2 regions of the Pseudoalteromonas sp. Ld20 genome follow, and region 2 is predicted to be linked to the other one. Evidence: predicted binding sites of a transcription regulator. Region 2 holds the regulator's gene; the other holds the start of a gene.
The links. Region 2 encodes sigma-54, which starts transcription at its own class of promoters, with help from an activator protein. Its sites were predicted from a motif close to GTTGGCACGNNNNTNGNNT; they were not measured.

Region 1: a site for sigma-54 is predicted at 2,571-2,589, ahead of glnA (glutamate--ammonia ligase). Genes of this name have one in related genera too.

The regions. Positions count from the first base shown of each region.
Region 1 is NZ_JBISHB010000030.1:20,115-28,107, reverse strand. Features, by position in the region: gene ACJJVX_RS05815 (methylated-DNA--[protein]-cysteine S-methyltransferase) at 1-4, shown strand, start outside; gene typA (translational GTPase TypA) at 312-2,135, opposite strand; gene glnA (glutamate--ammonia ligase) at 2,645-4,051, shown strand; gene ACJJVX_RS05800 (DUF4124 domain-containing protein) at 4,185-4,697, shown strand; gene glnL (nitrogen regulation protein NR(II)) at 4,788-5,858, shown strand; gene ntrC (nitrogen regulation protein NR(I)) at 5,876-7,264, shown strand; gene ACJJVX_RS05785 (cyclic nucleotide-binding domain-containing protein) at 7,285-7,743, shown strand; gene ACJJVX_RS05780 (arylamine N-acetyltransferase) at 7,732-7,993, opposite strand, start outside.
Region 2 is NZ_JBISHB010000043.1:371,354-379,346, forward strand. Features, by position in the region: gene ACJJVX_RS18805 (KpsF/GutQ family sugar-phosphate isomerase) at 1-584, shown strand, start outside; gene kdsC (3-deoxy-manno-octulosonate-8-phosphatase KdsC) at 584-1,135, shown strand; gene lptC (LPS export ABC transporter periplasmic protein LptC) at 1,132-1,686, shown strand; gene lptA (lipopolysaccharide transport periplasmic protein LptA) at 1,676-2,209, shown strand; gene lptB (LPS export ABC transporter ATP-binding protein) at 2,206-2,931, shown strand; gene ACJJVX_RS18830 (RNA polymerase factor sigma-54) at 2,998-4,494, shown strand; gene hpf (ribosome hibernation promoting factor) at 4,524-4,811, shown strand; gene ACJJVX_RS18840 (PTS sugar transporter subunit IIA) at 4,816-5,268, shown strand; gene rapZ (RNase adapter RapZ) at 5,289-6,131, shown strand; gene ACJJVX_RS18850 (HPr family phosphocarrier protein) at 6,146-6,418, shown strand; gene mgtE (magnesium transporter) at 6,540-7,898, shown strand.

The DNA of each region.
Region 1 (7,993 bases), on a different contig from region 2:
TTAACCTCTGCCCTGTTATTATTCACCTTGAAATTACTGAGTTACTTAAACTGTAGGTCGAGATTTATCCCGAAAAAGTAATTACGTTAGCGCCTGCGCGAGGTAAATTCCCACCTATGGTGTTAGCTTTAGTGTCTAAATCTGTTTTAGGTAAAGCTTTATGTGGTTGTCTTTCACCTACAACCAATCTACCCAACCACGCTTGTTCTAATCTGACCGCTTATAGCTTACAACTCTTGTTTTCACCCACTAAAAAGCCGCTGTATCTTACAATACAGCGGCTTTTGAAATCATTATTCTAAATTAATAGATTATGACTTAGGTGCACGACCCGCACGTTTACGTTCGTTTTCTGTAAGGTGACGCTTACGGATACGAATGTTTAGTGGTGTAACTTCTACTAACTCATCATCAGCAATAAACTCAAGCGCTTGCTCAAGTGAATAGTTAAGTGCTGGAGTTAATGTTTGTGCTTCATCTGTACCAGATGCACGAACGTTAGTAAGTTGCTTACCTTTAAGCGCATTAACTGTAAGGTCGTTATCACGGCTATGAATACCGATAACCATACCTTCGTATACTTCAACACCGTGACCGATGAATAAACGGCCGCGCTCTTGTAAGTTAAATAATGCGTTAGTAAGTGCTTTACCTGTTGCATTTGCAATCATTACACCGTTCTTACGAACACCTAGCTCGCCACCTTTGTGCGGACCGTAGTGATCAAACGTGTGATAAAGTAAACCAGAACCTGATGTTAACGTCATGAACTCAGTTTGGAAACCGATTAAACCACGGCTAGGGATCATAAAGTCCAAACGCATACGGCCTTTACCATCTGGGGCCATATCAGTAAGCTCACCTTTACGAAGACCAATTTGTTCCATGATAGAACCCTGGTGCTCTTCTTGACAGTCAATTGTTAGTGTTTCATACGGTTCTTCTAACACACCATCAACTGTACGTAAGATTACTTCTGGACGAGATACTGCTAGCTCGTAACCTTCACGACGCATGTTTTCGATTAAGATACCTAGGTGTAATTCACCACGGCCCGATACACGGAAGCTATCAGGGTTATCAGTATCTGCAACACGAAGTGCTACGTTGTGTACTAATTCTTTGTCTAAACGCTCACGGATATTACGTGATGTTACAAACTTACCTTCTTTACCACAGAAAGGTGAGTTATTTACAGAGAATGTCATTGTTACTGTTGGCTCATCAACACTTAGTGGTGGTAATGCTTCAACGTTGCCAGGGAAACAAACTGTATCAGAGATCTTAAGCTCACCAATACCTGTTACTGTTACGATATTACCTGCGTAAGCTTTATCAGTTTCGATACGCTCAAGGCCAAGGTAGCTTTGTACTGCACCGATTTTACCGTTACGTTTAGAGCCGTCAGCACCAATAATAGTAACTTGTTGGTTAGGAGCAACAGAACCACGTTTGATACGACCTATACCGATTACACCAACATATGAGTTGTAATCAAGTTGAGAGATCTGCATTTGAAAGTCACCTTCAGGATCTGCATCCGGTGGTGATACTTCATCAACGATCATCTTGAACATAGGTTCCATGTTGTCTGATGGCTCGTCTAAATCTAGTGTTGCCCAGCCGTTGATAGCTGAAGCGTAGATTACTTTAAAATCTAACTGTTCGTCAGTTGCGCCAAGGTTGTCGAATAAATCAAAGATTTGATCCATAACCCAATCAGGACGTGCACCTGGCTTATCAATTTTATTGATAACTACGATCGGCTTTAAGCCCTGTGCGAATGCCTTTTGCGTAACGAAACGCGTTTGCGGCATTGGACCTTCTTGAGCATCAACAAGTAGTAATACTGAGTCAGCCATCGAAAGTACGCGTTCAACTTCGCCACCGAAGTCGGCGTGTCCTGGAGTATCAACGATATTGATATGGTAATCGTTCCATGAGATGGCTGTGTTTTTAGCCAAAATGGTAATACCACGTTCTTTCTCAATGTCGTTTGAGTCCATCACGCGCTCTTCGTTACCGCCGCGTGTTTCTAATGTACCTGATTGCTCAAGTAGTTTGTCAACCAGTGTTGTTTTACCGTGGTCAACGTGCGCGATAATCGCTATATTTCTTAACTTTTCGATGCTCATATATTCACTCAGAGAAATTGAATCTCAATGATCCTGCAGGGGCTTTACGCTCTCACCCGCGTTTTCACGAGATGTCCCAGCATTGGATTTAAAAGGGCGCATATTATCCCCTATAAATGACATGGATGAAAGTTTATCCAATATATATTTCAAAACTTTCTTAATAGTTCCAATAAGTATCTGTTTTATATATGACATTTTTATTAATTTAATTTCTGAATTAACTCTTATTTTGTACATTCAATACATTTCATGCCATATTTTGACAGTATTTTATAAGTAAGTTAGTTTTACAGCTGTGTTTATAATTCATACAAGTCGTACCAAATCCCGTTACGCACCAAAATGATCTTTTAACGCTTCATATTGGTGCAACGCAATAGGTAGCATAACGTAGAACTATAATTTTTAAACTTATAAACAAAGACTTATAAATATGGCACAGAAAACGCTTACTATAAACAAAAGCAATTATGCAGCAAAAATAAAACCCAACAGTTGGAGGACACATGTCACAATCGGTTTTAGATTTTATTAAAGAAAATGACGTTAAGTTCGTTGATTTACGCTTTACTGATACAAAAGGTAAAGAGCAACACGTTTCTATTCCTCATCACCAAGTTGATGAAGATTTCTTTGAAGACGGTAAAATGTTTGACGGTTCTTCAATTGCTGGCTGGAAAGGTATTAATGAATCAGACATGGTATTAATGCCTGTTGCTGAATCAGCTAAGCTAGACCCTTTCACAGAAGAAGCGACATTAATCTTACGTTGTGACGTCGTTGAGCCTGCAACATTACAAGGTTATGAGCGCGACCCGCGTTCAGTTGCTAAACGCGCTGAAGAGTATATGCGTTCTACAGGTATTGCTGATACAGTTTTATTTGGCCCTGAACCTGAGTTTTTCGTATTTGATGATGTTAAATACAAAACGGATATGTCTGGTTCAATGTACAAAATTGATTCTAAGCAAGCTGCTTGGAATTCAGATAAAGAATATGCAGATGGCAACACAGGTCACCGTCCTGGCGTTAAAGGCGGTTACTTCCCAGTTGCTCCAGTTGATGATTTCCAAGATTGGCGTTCAGCTACGTGTCTCGTTCTAGAAGAAATGGGCCAAGTAGTAGAAGCACATCACCACGAAGTAGCAACCGCTGGTCAAAATGAAATCGCGACTCGCTTTAATACGATGGTAATTAAAGCAGATGAAATCCAAGAGATGAAATATGTTATCCATAACATGGCTCATTTATATGGCAAAACTGCGACTTTTATGCCTAAACCAGTTGTTGGTGATAACGGTTCTGGTATGCATTGTCACCAGTCTTTAGCTAAAGACGGTGTTAACTTATTCGCAGGCGACAAGTACGGCGGTCTTTCTGAAGATGCACTTTACTACATCGGCGGTATTATCAAACACGCTAAAGCAATCAATGCGTTTGCGAATGCATCGACTAACTCGTACAAGCGTTTAGTACCAGGTTTTGAAGCGCCAGTTATGCTTGCATATTCTGCACGTAACCGCTCTGCATCAATTCGTATTCCAGTGGTTCCGTCTGAAAAAGGTCGTCGTATCGAAGTACGCTTCCCAGATCCAACAGCTAACCCATACCTTGCATTTTCTGCAATGTTAATGGCAGGTCTTGACGGTATCAAAAACAAGATCCACCCTGGCGATGCAATGGATAAAGATTTATACGACTTACCTGCTGAAGAAGCAGCTGAGATCCCAACTGTTGCGGCATCACTTGATGAAGCACTCTGTGCACTTAGCGCAGACCGTGAGTTCTTAACGCAAGGTAACGTATTTACTGATGACTTAATTGATGCTTACATCAAACTTAAGAGTCAGGAAGTTGAAAAGCTTAACATGACAACTCACCCAGTTGAGTTTGAAATGTACTATAGCTGCTAATAACGCTGTAGAGAAAATTATCTAATAGATAATATATATGTGTTCTCAAGGCCCGTTTTACGGGCTTTTTTTATGGTAAATTTGGTCATTATCCACTACAGTTTAATTAGTGCAAAAAATGCAGGACTGTACAGTGAAAAAAACAATTTTATTACTTTTAAGCATGTCTTTAGTTAGTATTAACAGCTACGGCGGTGACAAAAAAATCTACTCGTGGAAAGACAAACATGGCGTACTGGTATTTTCTGACAGCCCTAGAGCAGGAGCCCAAGAAATTAAATTATCAAGCCAAAATTTATCTATGCCCGCTGTTGATATTACCGTGTTAAATGAAGACAAGCCCGCTGCGGTGGTCAACTTTAAAATTGTTATTGCTTCACCCACTAATGAAGAAACTGTCCGTGAAAATACAGGGTCTGTTTACGTTACTAGTAGAATAGTTCCACGCTTTGAGAGCGGTTTTAAAATTCAATTACTCGTTGATGGTGTCGCATTCGCTAAGCCGAGCAACACGGGTACTTTTGCACTTCGTGATGTAAACCGCGGTGAGCACACATTGCAATTGAAACTATTTAACTCCGAAGGTTCTGTGGTCTCGGTTAGTGAAAGCAGCACTTTTTTTATGCATAGGGCATCGTCTTTGTAAGAATAGTGTTTTTTCTACCACGACACATTTCTTGTACGTAACTCTGTGATAAGCTGCTAAATATCATCAACGCACTAAAATGGTGCAACCATGCCCAACAATAAAATTTTCCGCCCCGAACTCCTCGCAAGTATTTGGCAAAATCTGACTACGGCCGTTATTTTACTTGATGAACGTTTTACCCTTGTGTACGCCAATGACAGTGCGAGTGAGCTATTAGGCTTAGGCCCTAAACGTATTTTAAAACAATCTTTCGATAGCCTATTTAGTTACCACTCAATTGATTTAAAACGAATAGCGCAATACGCTTTAATTGATGGTGTAGATTGCCACCAGCACAGAGCTGACGTAGTTTTCGTTGATTCTCGCCATGCTAAATTAGCGATTAGTGCACGACGCGTTATGCTAGAAAATGCCTATTATATTTTGCTCGAATGTCGGCAAACGGATGATGAAATCCGCCACGATCAAGCTTCAAATCAAATGCACCAATATCAAGCTGCACGTAACCTAATTAGGGGGCTTGCGCACGAAATAAAAAATCCTTTAGGTGGTATTCGTGGAGCGGCGCAATTATTGCAGTATGAGGTTGATCAGCAAGAACGGGATGAATGCGCTGAGCTAATTATTGAGCAAGCAGATCGCTTGCGAGAACTAGTTGATAGATTACTAGGGCCGAATCAATTACCGCAAAAATCATACGGTAATATTCACCAAACCTTGGAGTCGGTTATCAGGTTAAGTACTCTCGACAACTGTGCCAACATCAGTTTAGAAAAAGATTACGACCCGAGTATACCCGATGTGTTTATTGACCAAGGTAAAATTCAGCAAGTTGTGCTCAATATCGTACGTAATGCGCAGCAAGCATTAGTGAATGGTGGTGTAATCAAAATTAAAACACGCATCAACCAGCGCCAACGACGCCCCGGAAAACCCCCTAAAAAGGCCTTGCAGATACAAATTTCAGACAATGGACCAGGTATCGATCCTAGCATTAAAGAAACGCTATTCTACCCCATGATCACGAATAAAGAAGGTGGTTCTGGCCTAGGCCTTTCGATAGCGCAAACCTTGATCGACCAACACAATGGCTACATCGAGTGTGATAGCTGGCCTGGTCATACAGAATTTAATATATATCTGCCGTTTGTAGATTAAGCGGTTTTGGAGCACCTATGAAAACAGTTTGGCTTGTAGATGATGATGCATCAATTCGTTTCGTACTTGAAAAAGCCCTCACCCGTGCAGGATTTAACGCTGAAAGCTTTTCTAATGCACAAGATGTCCTCACTGCACTTAAATTTAGCCAACCGACTGTGCTTATTTCTGACGTACGTATGCCCGGAATGGACGGTATGGCACTGTTAGAACTAATAGCAGAGCAAAACCCAGGGCTGCCAGTTATTATCATGACCGCGCATTCAGATTTAGATTCAGCAGTCAATGCGTTTCAAAAAGGTGCTTTTGAATACTTAGCCAAACCATTTGATTTAAATGAAGCCGTCAGCCTTGTTGAAAGTGCGTGCCGTGCGAATGCGACAAAAAAGACCAAGCGTAAGCAAGCTCCCCCCAAAAGTGCGCACATTATTGGTGAAGCCCCCGCTATGCAGGAGGTGTTTCGTGCTATAGGTAAACTATCGGCATCAAGCATGAGTGTGCTCATTAATGGTGAGTCTGGTACAGGCAAAGAGCTTGTCGCCAGTGCTTTGCATAACCATAGCCCACGAAAAGAAAATCAATTTATTGCTTTAAACATGGCCGCCATTCCTAAGGAACTGGTTGAGTCAGAGCTCTTTGGGCACGAAAAAGGTGCCTTTACAGGTGCTGATAGCGTACGTAAAGGCCGTTTTGAACAGGCTAATGGCGGCACCTTATTTTTAGATGAAATCGGTGACATGCCATTGGATGTGCAAACACGCTTATTACGCGTATTAGCAGATGGTGAATTTTACCGTGTTGGTGGGCATCAAAGTATTAAAGTGGATGTGCGTATTATTGCTGCAACACATCAAAACCTTGAAGATCTCGTTAAGCAGGGTAAGTTTAGAGATGATTTATTTCACCGTTTAAACGTCGTCAGGTTACGCCTTCCCGCGCTACGTGAACGCACCGAAGATATAGAACGCTTAGCGCAACACTTTTTGCATAAAAGCGCCAAAGACTTGCAAGTAGAAAGCAAAATTCTTAGCCCAAAAGCAACCGATCAACTGCGCTTATTCAACTGGCCCGGAAATGTTCGTCAATTAGAGAACACTTGCCGCTGGCTAACCGTTATGGCACCGGGTGAATTGGTCAGTGAGCAAGATTTACCTCCTGAGATTCTCGAAGTAGAGGCGTCGCAACAAGAAGGTGACTGGCTCGATGCATTTCAGCAATGGCTGAATCAAGAGCTTAAACAAGGTAAAGAGAATATTTGGCCTAACGTACAAGCTCAATTAGAAACCCGCCTGATTAAAACGGCACTAGCCAACTGCGCTGGACACAAACAAGAAGCAGCAGTAAAAATTGGCTGGGGTCGTAATACATTGACCAGAAAATTAAAAGAGCGCAATATTAATTCATAAAATAACAATATTGGTTTTTGATGAAGTTAATCGAGCACATTCCTCTCATAAAACAGATGGAAATTATTAATAGACTGAATTTTTTTAAAGAGTTCTCACTCAACGAACGACAAGTTTTGCTTGAATCATTCAGTCAATTATATTTAATTAGCCAAAGCCGTTTTTTATTTAAGCAGTTTGATAACGACAAACGCTTATACATTGTTCTCAGCGGTGCCATTGTTGTCTATAAACACAGCCACTTACTTGACTTAGGCACAATTGAGCCTGGTGAATTTATTGGTGAAGGCGCATTTATTAACAACCGAGAGCGTAGCACCAGTGCACGCGCCAAAAGCGACACTATCGTGCTTGCTATTACACCTGAAGCACTGACTCGCTTACCTAATGTGATCCGCGAAAAAATTAAAGATCGTATTATTGAAGGCATGAGTGAACGCATTACAAAATTAAATGACTACCTTGAATCACGCGGCTAATTTGCATTTAAACAGCTTCTCAACGAATGTCTCAGGTACCTGAATTTTAAATACCTCTGTAATCAACTGATACAATTGCGCTGAACTTGTAATGGCTAATTCGGTGCTGTGCTTGTTCTTTTCATTCCAATAAAAATACTGATTGTTACGAATTAGAAAGCGCTCTGAGTCGGCTATACGCGATACAACTAAGTTATTTACAAATGCGGCACTTTGATGTTGATGACTATAAAAGTGAGCAATCTCACAA
Region 2 (7,993 bases):
CAATGGCTACATGGGCTGATGTTCACGTATGCGTTAAAGTAAGCCAAGAAGCATGCCCGCTTGGCCTTGCCCCAACAGCAAGCACAACAGCCACGCTAGCTATGGGGGATGCAATGGCAGTTGCCCTACTTGAAACGCGAGGCTTTACTGCTGACGACTTTGCACTATCACACCCTGGTGGAAGTTTAGGTAAACGTTTATTGCTGTGCTTAAAAGATATTATGCATACTGGCAATACAACGCCTATCATCAAAGACACGCAATGTATTAAAGACGCGTTAATTGAAATGTCGGCTAAAGGCTTGGGCATGACCGCCATAGTTGATGATTCGGGTCAACTTGCTGGCTTGTTCACAGATGGTGATTTGCGCCGAATTTTAGAGCAACGAATTGATATTCACAGCACTTTAATTAGTCACGTAATGACCCGTTCTTGCACAACCGCTACAGCCGATATGCTAGCAGCCGAGGCGCTTAATATCATGGAGAATAAACGCATTAATGGCTTAATTGTCATTGATGAAAATCACCACCCTATTGGCGCACTTAACATGCAGGATTTGCTAAAAGCAGGAGTTTTATAATGCAATTTGCAGACTTATACCAACCACTTTCAGACGATGCGCAAACCCGCGCCAAAAAAGTTAAATTACTTATTTGTGATATTGACGGGGTATTCTCTGATGGCCGTATTTATCTTGGTAACCAAGGTGAAGAACTAAAAGCCTTCAATACTAAAGACGGTTTTGGTATCAAAGCGCTTATCAATAGTGGTTTTGAAGTAGCCGTGATCACAGGCCGTCATTCACAGATAGTTCAGCAACGAATGACTAGCCTAACTGTACCGCATATCTACCAAGGCCAAGAAAACAAGTTGCACGCTTATCAAGAGCTAAAAGATAAACTCCAGTTAAGTGACGAACAAATTGCCTATATCGGCGATGACGGCCCTGATTTACCGGTCATGGAACTGGTTGGCTTTGCAGTTGCTGTAAATGACGCACACCCGCTAATTAAGCGACTATCACATTACACAACAATGCTACCCGGTGGCTTTGGTGCAGTACGCGAGCTTACCGACCTATTAATGCTAGTTAATGGAAAACCATTGACCAGTGAAGGGACTAGCTCATGAATAGTGCGCGTTTAATATTAAGCGTATTATTTATAGGTTTTATGGCGTGGTTGTGGCTCCCGTACTTTAGCCAAACAACGACCACGGTAAAAAATCAAGAAGATGTGATAGCAAAACCTGATTATACCGCGGTCGAATTAAAGCAAACCGCATTTGATGAGCAAGGTAAAATTAGCCACAAAGTAACCGCAGCAAAAATGGAACTTTATCAGCAGTTAGGATTTACTTACTTTGAAAAGCCTATTTTTACTTTATATAATCAACAGCAAACGTGGCAAATCAATGCGCAAGAAGCCACATTATATGAAAATAACCAGTTGATTTTAGAAGGCAATGTTGTTGCTAAAAATCTCACAAACAACGCAATGATTAAGCATATTAATGCCGATAATATCTTGGTTGATATTGAACAACAAACCATGAGTTCAGAACAGCCTGTTGAATTAATCGGACCAAATTTAAAGACCACCGGACGCGGCCTTAGAGCCGACTTAAAAGCCGAAGTGGTAGAACTTATTAACCATACGCGAACCATATATTATGACCAATAAATTTGCTCACTTACTTGTAATACCTAGCTTGTTCATTGCCCTTTCAAGCTTTGCTGAAGGTACTCTTCCACTTGCAGACCAAGTATCGATAAGCGCTGATAAACAGCTTGCACAGCTGAAAAAAAATGTCGGTATTTTTGAAAAAAACGTAGAGATAATCCATGGTAATCGTCGTATCACAGCTGATCACCTAGAAGTGCACAAACGTGAAGATTTAGGTGATAATAAGCAGCTGCTTGTTGCCACTGGAAGCCCTGCATACTTTGAAGAAAAACAAACAGATGGCACAATTATGAGCGCCAGCGCCAATGAGGTTCGTTACGATGTTGATAAACGCTATTTAACTTTAATCGGTAACGCCCAAGTCACTCAAGCAGGTCAAAAGATTAATGCCAAAAGTATTACATACGACATGGACCAACAATTAATTAGCGCTGAAAAAGATGAAAATTCAGACGAACGAGTGCATACAATATTAGTCCCAGTAAACACTAAAAAAGATAACGAAAAAGGTCAGCCATGAGCACATTAAAAGCTGAGTTTTTAGCAAAAAGTTATAAAGGCCGCCAAGTCGTAAAAAATGTAGGCTTAGAAGTCAGCGCTGGTAGCATTGTTGGCTTACTTGGCCCTAATGGCGCAGGCAAAACCACCACTTTTTACATGATTGTAGGATTAGTGCCAAGCGACAAAGGTAAAATAAGCATAGATGATAACGACATCACCTTATTACCAATGCACAGCCGTGCACGTTTAGGGATTGGCTATTTACCGCAAGAATCTTCGATATTTCGCAAACTGACCGTTTACCAAAACCTGATGGCGATACTCGAAACCCGTAAAGAGCTAAATAAACAAGCTCGTGAAGAAGCGCTTGATGGCTTACTTGATGAATTTAGCATTCAGCACATCCGCGATAGTCAAGGTATGGCATTATCTGGTGGTGAACGCCGTCGCGTTGAAATTGCTCGCGCTTTAGCCGCAAACCCTAAATTTATTCTGTTAGATGAGCCTTTTGCTGGCGTTGATCCTATTTCGGTGTTAGATATAAAGAAGATTATTGAACATCTTAAAAACCGTGGGATAGGCGTACTTATTACCGACCACAATGTACGAGAAACCCTTGATGTTTGTGAAAAAGCCTACATAGTTTCTCATGGGGAGTTAATTGCATCAGGCACTCCTGAGCATGTACTTGCCGACCAAACAGTCCGCGACGTTTATTTGGGTGAGCAATTTAGGCTATAAAGCCACGCCCGGCTAAGGTTCTGCTAGACTTAATTATGACAACAATAAAAGGATTGTTAGAGATACATGAGGCAATCACTCCAGCTGCGCATGGGCCAGCAACTTACAATGACACCACAGCTACAACAAGCTATTCGTTTGTTACAGTTGAGCACATTAGATCTTCAACAAGAGATCCAAGAAGCACTAGATAGCAATCCATTACTTGAGGTCGATGAAAATGACTTTGGTGATGAATCAGGTGGTAAGAACGAACAAAAACAAGATACTGATGATCAAACTGTCAGTGCCTCAGCTGATGACACGCCAAGTGAATACGAACAAGAAAGCAGTGAAGCGCTAGCAAAAGATACCGTAAGCGACGAAATGGCGATGGATGTTACATGGGATGAATACATGAGCGCCGCACCAAGCTCTTCATCAGGGCCAATGCCTGAAGATGAATCTATTTATCAAGGCGCTTCATCTGAAACCCTCCACGATCACCTTATGTGGCAACTACAGCTGACTCATTTTAGTCCGACTGACGAAGCTATCGCGATAGCCATTGTCGAAGCGGTTGATGACTCAGGTATTCTTACACTAAGCTGTGAAGACATTGCTGAAAGCCTAAACAAAGGTAATAACGAAGAAGAAATTGAACTTGATGAAGTTCAAGCGGTATTAAAGCGTATTCAGTTATTTGATCCGGTCGGTATTGCTGCACGCAGCCTACCTGAATGTTTATGTATTCAGCTAAATCAATTTGATCCTGCAACGCCTTGGATTGCCGAAACAAAAATGATTTTAACTGATCATATCGATTTATTAGCTAGTCGCGACTATCGTACTTTGATGAAAAAGACTAAGCTAAAGGAAGATGAACTAAAAGAAGTAATGACACTCATCCACAGCCTTAATCCAAAGCCTGCGGATACCATAGTTCGAGAAGAGTCAGAGTACGTTATTCCCGACGTGTCAGTGAAAAAAATTAAAGGCCGCTGGGTGGTAGAGCTCAACCCAGATAGCATGCCAAAAATTAGAGTTAACAGCCAATATGCGGCGATGTCGCGCTCAGTAAAATCGAGCACTGACAGCCAATTTATTCGCTCTCATTTACAAGAAGCTAAATGGTTTATAAAAAGCCTAGAAAGTCGTAATGACACATTACTCAAAGTAACTAACTGCATTGTTAAACAGCAGCAAGGTTTTTTTGAGCATGGCCCCGAGGCTATGCGACCTATGGTATTAAACGATGTTGCTGAAATGGTTGAAATGCATGAATCAACAATCTCCCGGGTAACAACCCAGAAGTACATGCATACACCACGTGGTATTTTTGAGTTAAAGTATTTTTTCTCAAGCCATGTCAGTACCGAAAATGGCGGAGAATGCTCATCGACAGCAATTCGTGCACTCATAAAAAAATTGATTGCAGCAGAAAACTCAGCTAAACCATTGAGTGATAGTAAAATTGCAGATATATTGGCAGAGCAAGGTATCAAAGTAGCTAGACGAACAATAGCAAAGTACCGTGAATCGCTAGCTATTCCACCGTCAAATCAACGTAAAAGCTTGATTTAAGGCGTAAAACCACAAGAAGGAAAATGCTTATGCAACTAAATTTAACTGGTCGTCACGTAGAAATTACTGATTCATTAAGAGACTATGTAAACAATAAGTTTGCGAAGCTTGAGAGGCATTTTGATCACATCAACAATGTCCATGTTATTCTTGACGTAGAAAAGCTCAACCAAAAAGCAGAAGCAACATTACATGTCAGTGGCGCAGAGCTATTTGCCTCAACGCAGCACCAGGACATGTATGCCGCGATTGACGGGCTCATCGATAAACTCGACCGTCAAGTTATCAAACACAAAGAGAAGCACGCTCGACACTAACACTATGAAACTAAGTTCACTTACTTGTCAGGACTGCAGTAAAGCTGCGGTCCTTTTTAATAGCAAAAAACGTATCCTCGAATTTATCAGCCAATTGGCTCATGAACGGCTTCCTCACTTATCACAACAAGACATATTGAGTGCTCTATTAAATAGAGAAAAATTAGGTAGTACAGGTATTGGCCGTGGTATCGCGATCCCGCATGGTCGCATGAGTGGCGCACAAGAACCACTCGCTTTAATTTTAGTAAGCGAACAACCAATCAATTTTGATGCCATTGATAATCGCCCCGTCGATATTTTTGTTGCACTCATCGTACCTGACGGTGACAGTGAACTTCATTTAAAGACGTTGGCTACAATTGCTGATAAACTCAACGACAAAGAGTTTTGTAAACAAATACGTAGCGCAAAAACAGACCAAGATCTATATCAAGTAATTGTTGAACAGTCGTAGTTAAAAGAAGGAGAGTTTACATGGAATTAATTATCATCAGTGGGCGCTCAGGGTCAGGTAAATCTGTCGCTTTGCGTGTATTAGAAGACCTTGGCTATTATTGTGTTGATAATATCCCTGTAAACTTATTACCGTCGTTAGTGCGTAGTGTATCTGATAACTACGATAAGATTGCCGTCAGTATTGATGTGCGTAACTTACCCAAAGAACAGCAAGAGTTTAATGATATTCTTGAGTATCTTCCGGGGTTTGCAAACCCAACTCTATTTTATCTAGACAGTGACGACCAAACGCTCATTAAGCGCTTTTCTGAAACACGCCGTTTACACCCACTTTCTTTAGATTCACTGCCACTTGATTTAGCCATTAAACAAGAAAAAGTGCTATTAGATGTACTCATTACCCGCGCCGACTTTATTCTTGATACAACCGATTTAAGTGTCCACCAGCTGGCTGAATCAATTCGCGAAAAAATCTTAGGCAAAAAAGATAAAAAACTGATCATTACATTTGAGTCATTTGGTTTTAAGCATGGCATTCCTAAGGGAGCTGATTATGTATTTGATGCGCGCTTTTTACCAAACCCACACTGGGAACCTGAATTAAAGCCACTAACAGGGCTTGATCAACCGGTAAAAGATTATTTAGCGAGTCACAGCATAGTGCAAAAATTCACATGGCAAATTCAAACTTTTATGCAAACATGGTTACCACACCTTGAACGCAATAATCGTAGCTACTTAACAATTGCAATCGGCTGTACCGGTGGACAACATCGTTCAGTGTATTTAGCACAAACCATTGGCGAAAGCTTTGCAATGAGCCATAGTAATGTGAAGATTCGCCATCGCGAACAAGAATAAACGAAGAGAAACCAATGCGTTTAGAAGATACATTTTTAATAGAAAATAAGCTTGGTTTACACGCCCGTGCAGCCAGTGTATTAGCGCAACTAGCCGTGCAGTTCGATGCCAGTATTACGCTTCATCAAGATAACAAAGAAGCCGCTGGAGATAGCGTATTAGGCTTAATGTTACTTGAAAGTAGCCAAGGAAAAGAAGTAAAAGTAGTGTGCGAAGGCCCCGATGCAGAACCCGCACTAGCGGCAATAGGACAACTTATTGCACAGAAATTTAACGAGCAAGAATAGCTCGTAGTATCGCTTTACAAATTGCGATAAACTGAATAAGCATGTTGGTTATAACAATCAGCCTGCTTAATTATCGAAGTCTACCCTACCCTAAAAGTGTATTAATTATTTAAGGACGCCAATGCCTGAAGCTTTTGAACAAGATTACCCACTACAACAACTAAAACAAGTGACAAAGTCACTTAACAGTGGTCAGTTTGTTCAAGTTAGGCGTATGTTGGCAAAAACAGCTCCATGTGACACCGCATTACTGCTTGAGTCATCCCCCCATAAAACTCGTACCCAACTATGGCAACTAGTTGACCCTGATGTTCAAGGTGACGTACTCGAAGAACTCTCAGAAGATGTTCGTTTAGGTATTATCGCCCAAATGGAACCGGAGCATATTGCTGCGGCCACTGAAGACATGGGGCATGATGATTTAGGTGAAGTGCTAAGAAGCCTGCCTGACACAGTTTATCAAGACGTTGTTAGCGCAATGGATAGCCAAGACAGAGAACGCGCAACGCAAGCTCTTTCATATCAAGAGCGCTCTGCTGGTGCGCTGATGAATACAGATACCGTGACCATTCGTCCAGATGTCACTATCGACGTGGTACTTCGTTATTTACGCTTAAGAGGTGAACTACCAGAGGGCACCGATGACCTTTATGTCGTTGATAAAAACAACTGCTTTATAGGTGCCATGTCACTAACCACATTATTGACTAATTCGCCGGATAAGATCATTCGTGATTTTATGGATGAAGATTGTGAGTCCATTCCTATTTCAATGGATGAAACGGAAGTAGCCCAACTATTTGAGCGCCATAACTGGATATCAGCACCTGTTGTTGATGATAACGACCATCTACTTGGTCGTATTACAATCGATGATATCGTTGACGTTATCCGAGAAGACGCCGAGCATAGCCTGTTAAGCTTGGCGGGTCTTGATGATGAAGAAGACACCTTTGCTCCCGTATTAAAAAGCTCTAAAAAACGCTCTATTTGGCTGGGAGTTAACTTATTAACAGCACTTATGGCGGCTATTGTTGCCAGCTTTTTTGAAAACACCTTAGCAATCCTACCTATCCTTGCTGTATTGAATGGCATAGTGCCTTCAATGGGTGGCGTTGCGGGTAGCCAAACATTAACACTTGTAATACGTGGTATTGCCGTTGGTCATATAAACCAAACTAACCAACGTTTCTTACTTATGAAAGAACTCGCTATTGGCGCGATTAACGGTATTGTTTGGTCAATTCTGATAGCAGGTGTAGTCGCAATTTGGCAGTGGGACTTTAAACTTGGTGGCGTACTCGCATTTGCAATGTTTATGAACCTAGTTGCTGCGGGCATCGCTGGTGCAAGTATCCCACTGATCTTGAAAAGAATGAAAATAGATCCCGCCCTTGCTGGTAGCGTAGTACTGACAACCGTTACAGACATTGTCGGCATATTCGCATTCTTAGGAACCGCAACCTGGCTGCTCGTCTAAAAGCATACCTACGCAAATTTAAACACCTGAGTTAATCATACTTGCATTGCTGGTAACAGTAGGCGGGAGTTTACCTCGCGCGGATTTTCTTAAAA